DNA from 2 places in the Serratia sp. GW822-FHT06E05 genome. Region 1 is predicted to be linked to the other one. Evidence: predicted binding sites of a transcription regulator. Region 1 holds the regulator's gene; the other holds the start of a gene.
The links. The regulator Fur, encoded in region 1, represses iron uptake genes when iron is present. The targets are predictions, from matches to a motif close to ATAATAATGAGAACNACTATCAA.
Positions count from the first base shown of each region.

Region 2: AC1RKC_RS07900 (TonB-dependent siderophore receptor) is a predicted target of Fur. The motif match lies at 1,274-1,296, and genes of this name have one in related genera.

Region 1 is NZ_JBXALM010000007.1:45,888-49,018, forward strand. Features, by position in the region: gene ybfE (LexA regulated protein) at 1-165, shown strand, start outside; gene fldA (flavodoxin FldA) at 395-934, shown strand; gene fur (ferric iron uptake transcriptional regulator) at 1,254-1,700, shown strand; gene AC1RKC_RS16450 (beta-N-acetylhexosaminidase) at 2,042-3,131, opposite strand, start outside.
Region 2 is NZ_JBXALM010000002.1:68,779-71,909, forward strand. Features, by position in the region: gene AC1RKC_RS07900 (TonB-dependent siderophore receptor) at 1-1,160, opposite strand, end outside; gene AC1RKC_RS07905 (hypothetical protein) at 1,597-1,890, opposite strand; gene AC1RKC_RS07910 (hypothetical protein) at 2,062-2,544, shown strand; gene AC1RKC_RS07915 (ATP-binding cassette domain-containing protein) at 2,863-3,131, shown strand, end outside.

The DNA.
Region 1 (3,131 bases):
CTTCGACGCGATAAAGTCCGTGGCTTACGGCGTGTGGAACTGAAGATCAATGCGGATGCGGTGGACGCCCTGAACAAACTGGCGGAACAGCGTAATATCAGCCGCAGCGAGCTTATTGAGCAAATGCTGCTGGCACAACTGGCGGACGAGCAGCCAGAACATTGATCATTGCAGCCGCACATGCGGCGCGGCGTTAAGGATGACGCCCGATCAACACCGCTTTATTCCACCCGGCATCGCATTAAAGTGATAAATACCCGGGGTAAATTTCTGGCATGATACGCACTTACCGGTAAGAGATAATCTCTTGCCATGGCATCATTTTAATCGGTGTTATCGTAGTCAACGCTAACATCGTGAATGCAATTTATTGAATTTAAAGGTTATACGCGATATGGCTAATGTAGGCATTTTCTTTGGCAGCGACACTGGCAATACCGAAAACATTGCCAAGATGATCCAGAAAATTCTTCAGCAGCAGTTTGGTAAAGAGGTAGCTGAAATTCATGACATCGCCAAAAGCAGCAAAGAAGATCTGGAAGCTTTCGATATCCTGCTGCTCGGTATCCCAACCTGGTACTACGGCGAAGCGCAGTGCGACTGGGACGATTTCTTCCCAACGCTGGAAGAAATTGACTTCAACGGCAAGCTGGTTGCGCTGTTCGGCTGTGGCGATCAGGAAGACTACGCAGAGTATTTCTGTGATGCGATGGGTACCATTCGCGACATCATTGAACCGCGTGGCGCCGCGATCGTAGGCCACTGGCCAACCAAGGGTTACCACTTTGAAGCGTCCAAAGGCTTGGCCAACGACAGCCATTTCATCGGCCTGGCCATTGACGAAGATCGCCAACCTGAGCTGACCAACGAACGTGTTGAAGGCTGGGTAAAACAAATCGTCGAAGAGCTGAGCCTGGCCGAAATCGTCGGGTAACGCCAAAGGTTGAACAAAAGCCCTGCAAAGTGCATAGTGTGCCGGCAGGGCCATCATTGGCAGTACAAATTACTGCAATAGAAGCTACAGATTTGTAACTTCCCACACCATCAAGGTAGACTGAGTTTTCGGTTTATCCCATTCATCAAGACGTTGCATGTATAACATGCAATTGTGCAATTATAGCTTTGTTAACAACCGGCGGTTTCCATTTAGAGCAACCGGTTCTATAATGAGACGCAATTAACTCTTTGTGCCGACCGATGCCAAAGGCGAGAACGCCTCAACTTGATTAGCATAGTAACAGGACTGAATCCGCATGACTGACAACAACACCGCATTGAAGAAGGCCGGCTTAAAAGTCACGCTTCCGCGACTCAAAATCCTGGAAGTACTGCAAAATCCGGAATGCCATCACGTCAGTGCGGAAGATCTGTACAAAAAACTGATAGATATGGGCGAAGAAATTGGCCTGGCTACGGTTTACCGCGTACTGAACCAATTTGATGATGCCGGCATTGTGACCCGTCACAACTTCGAAGGCGGCAAGTCCGTGTTCGAATTGACCCAGCAACATCACCACGATCACCTGATTTGCCTGGATTGCGGCAAAGTGATCGAATTCAGCGATGAGTCTATCGAAGTGCGTCAGCGTGATATCGCCAAACAACACGGCATCAAGCTCACCAACCACAGCCTGTACCTGTACGGCCACTGTGAGACCGGTGACTGCCGCGAAGACGACACCCTGCACGACAAAAAATAATGTCCTAACCGGCATTGAGAACCGCCTTAACGGCGGTTTTTTTGTGCCTGCGATAATAGGATAAAAAATCCCCGGACAGGCCGGGGAAAGTTCACAACGTTAAATACAACAATTGCAGCGGCACTTCTCTACAGCACTTCTCTCGCTTCCCACTTACACTCTCAGCACTCCCCCACCCGCCGACACGCGGATGAGCAACAGAGCTTGGTTCGGTATTAACAGGTACCGGCAATCCCGGAAAAAACGCACCCGATAGTCGAATTCATGTCCGATTACGCCGGACGCTGCCCTGGTCAAGTAACAACGGCCCGCCTGCGAACAGACGGGCCGTTGTTCAGGAGTTACACTTTCTCGGCGCGGCTATAACGCTTGCCGTCCGGGCTGACTGCACGGATCAGTACCTCACCGCTAACACTTGGCTTGGCCTTGGCATCGTAACGCTGCCACTGCTTGCCGCCGTCGGTGGAATATTCAATGCCCAGTCCCGGCAGCGAAATATTGGCTTCCAGCTTGCCTCCCACCACTCGGGCGCCTGGCACCGGCAACCGATAGTTCACACCACCTTTGTCCAGTTTTGCCAGCTCACGCTGACCGAGCAGGTTGGCAAAGCGCAGCCAATCGCGGTCCAGCTTCTTGGTATCGATGAAGTGGGTTTCGCCGCCTTTATACTCCCGGCCCGCCCGGTAATCCTGCTCCCACGCTGCCCGGTGCCATGCGCGCTCGGCCACCGACAGCGAACGAGGGAAGATCATGTACTCCATTTGCTCGTCGGTACGCTGGGTTTCGCTCCACATCTGCGCGGAAATACCGTAAGCCCCCGGCCAGGGCTTGTCGCTCTTGGCGGTAAAGTGATTACCATCGCGATCAACCGAGGTTTCGGCGTTTTGCGGCAGGTTGTTTGGCGCAAAGCTGAACATTTTCTGTTCATCGCTGAAACGCGTTCCCCAGTAGTAACCACGCTCGTCCGGGTTCACCTCATACGGGAAGTCCATGTAGACATAATCCGGGTTTGAAAGGATCAGTTCGTAGCCCTTGTTCGCCCAGTCATTGGCACTGTCGAACCCGCCCCAATACAGCGTATCCCAGAAGTTAACCCCGACACGCTGGGTAGCAAAGGCCTTGGCGTTTTTGGCATCTTTCAGGCCATCCTGCCAGGCTTGCATTCTGTCGATCCCATGCGCTTTCACCAATTGGCTGACTTCTACTCCGAAGTAGCTTGGCTGGTGCTCCATATCGGCGACCTTGCCATCTTTGATCATCGCCTGGCAGACCTGAGATTTTGCCCATGGCTTGTCTTCTTTGCTCTGATCGATGACGCCTTTGCCGGCTTCCGGCTTGTTCACATCGGTATAACCAGCACCTAACCGGATGTTTTTCGCCTCGTCACCGCCAAAGTGCCAGGTACTCAGCGACTGCCCGGCCTCTTTATGC
Region 2 (3,131 bases), on a different contig from region 1:
TTATTACGCAGGCGCTGGTAATCCAAACCCAGCATCACCTTATGATCCAGCAGCCCGGTCGCAAAATCGGCTTCCAACTGGTTATCAACGGCGAAGGCATCCAGCGAAGTGGCTGAACCGCTGTAATAGCGATTCAACAGGCTGTGATCGTCATTCCAGCCAATCTGGTACACCTGCTGTAATTCAACATTGGAGTGGGTGTAGCTGGCGTTCTGGCGGAATGACCAAACGTCGTTAAAACTGTGCGAGAAAGCGTAGCTGTAAATCTGTTCCCAACGTTTGAACACATTGCGGCTGCTCTCGCCATCAAAGAAGCCACGCCCCAGCTTGTCACCGGAACTGGAATAAAGGCTGCCATCTGCCGGTACCGCACTGTGATAACCGCCAGAGGGATCTTTTTGCAGGTAAGCTTTCAGCAGCAGCGAAGTATTTTCATCCGGCTGCCACAGTAATGACGGTGAAATGGCATAGCGTTCCTCACGTTGATGGTCATACATGGTTTCGCTGCTGCGCGTCATCCCGGTCAACCGATAAGCCCACTGTTCCGACAGCGCGCCGGTCACATCGAAAGCGCCACCCTGGGTGTAGTTATTGCCTGCCATCAGGTTAACGTGCCCTTCCGTGGCAAACTGGGGGCGCTTGGAGGTCAAAGCGACCAACCCGCCCGGAATGCTTTGCCCGTACATGACCGATGAAGGCCCTTTGATAACGTCGATGCGTTCCAGGAACCAGGGGTCAACCTGCAAGGCATTATAGGTGCCGCCGTCACTCAATAACCGCAGACCATCAAGGAAGGTGTTATTAACGTCGCCACCGTGAAAACCACGTAACGCAATGGTGTCATAGCGCGTTGCACCACCGGCGAAGTTAGTGAAAACACCAGGTGTATATTTCAGGGCATCGTTAACCGTTTGGGTATTCTGGTCGGTCATTTGTTGGCGCGTCACCACCGAAACGGACTGTGCAGTCAGGATCAAAGGTTTATCGGTTTTTGTCGCCCCCTGGCTGGTCGTGGCTTGATAGCCGTGCGTCGCAGCTTCCGCCGTATCAGCGGGTTTAGCAGTGACAACCAGAGTATCCTCAGCGAAAGACACCAGCGGCAGGAACATCGCAAACGCACACAAAACCCGTGACCGTTTGACAGGAAAAATCGTCGGCATACCTGTAATCCCCAGTAAAAAACATTAAATGACACCCAAAGGCCCTGTCATCAACGCGGATTAACAACGCTGTGCAGAGGTTATATCGGTGTGTTGTATGTAAATTAAGTGAAATATTAATGATAATTATTATCTTTATCGATAAAAATTTTCAAGCCTCTATGCCTTTTTATAAGCAAGCAAAGCAATCTGCACGGCAAATAAACCATGGGCTGAATAGGGAATTAGTCGATTGAAAGATAACAATAAAAAAAGCCAGCACTAGGCTGGCAAGTAAACAGGAATAGATGTAAGCAATGTCGTGCCAGTTCGGAAGAGCGCATAAGGAGACAAACCTTTTCCTCTCGACTGGCACCCATAGATGATAACGACTATCATTATCCTTTAGTGCGGAGTTTCAATCCACCTCTTTTTGCTCATCCAGCGGCAACAACGCTCAGCGTGGTCGTTTAATAAACCATTTATGCAAACGGCTCACCACCAGCAGGATAGCGCCAAGCAAAATATTCGCTGCCCCCCATAAAATGAGTATGTATATAAAGGTTTGATAAAGGGGTATTCCTCGTTCGGCAGAAAAGGGATTAATATGCCAAAACCGAATGACATTAAAGGGATTGAGATTGAACCACTGACAAAATAAAGCGACCACCATAGGTGGCAGAAAGAAATAAAACCCCAGCGTGGCAAACAGCAGATACATGGTGAAACGTTCGTTTTTATACTCTTTCATATCAATAAGTTGCCATTATTTTTCGATGGGAAAACACCCTAAACCTTATGGTTTCAACAGACCTGACAGGCCCTGATTAGTTCCCGACAGAGGGTAAAATAAAGCCTGTTTAGCGTTTAAATTCCATTTAGTTTTTGAATGTTATAACGCTAGTCAGCTCAGGAGGCTCCAATGATACCGGAATATTGCCCAATCTCGCCAACCCCCAAAAAACTGAAGGTTATCTATGGCTGGTATATATATACCGTGTATGCCCTACTGATCTTTAATATCTACCTGGCGGTATACAACGTCTGCGTCAGACACCCTTTTGAAGCTCCACTGATCTCCGCATGCCACAGCCTATTTATCGGGTTCATGCTTTACCACCTGCTCAAAAAACGCGCTAACTTTGCCTGGATGATGCTGGCCTATTATATTCTGATGCGGATTTATTACGCCAACGTGATGCATAGCGAGTTCAATATCTGGAGCCGAGGGTTGGTTTTTATTCTTCTGACTGTATTGCTCACCGGCCCCATCGTACTGGGTCAACTTGCAACGCCACCTCTTCGTCAAGATTGGTTTGCGCGCTTAGGGTGGCGACAATGGGCTACGTTAGCCGTTCTGTCGGGGGTGCTGACACCGTTAATTACCGCAGATTATTTAGGCTGACGGCCGAGATTTAGCGTGGGATATGGGGTTCCGAGATATCGACAAGACGGCAGACCTTGGTATAGTTTTCTGATTTTTCACATATTTTATCAGTGACAAACACGCCAAGGTAACTCAACACCAGCAGATAACCGGCCATGCACAAAATGAAAATAAGCGTTCTCACCGATAGGACCAACCTGCCAACAAAACCCTGAGTATTATACCTTGGTTAACCCACTTTAGCCTATTTCAAAGTATTTCATTAATCCGCTGGTCATTTCAGAGGCTGAAATGTTATGTTATTACATATCATAATAAACCAGCACAGATGCATTAATGGAAAGCCAAACCCCGCCGTTACTTACCGTAGAACACCTGACGCTCTCACTGAACGCAGAGGTCAAGATCCACGATCTGAGCTTCACTTTGCATGCAGGTGAACGTTTATGCCTGCTGGGCGCATCGGGTTCCGGCAAATCACTGACCGCCGCCGCCATTCTGGGCACGCTGCCGGTCGGAGCAACGGTTAGCGGTTCGATTCGACTGCAAGGGCGAGAAGTTAATGGTCTGCGTTTGCCACGGCGTAAAAACACTGATTTGGCAGC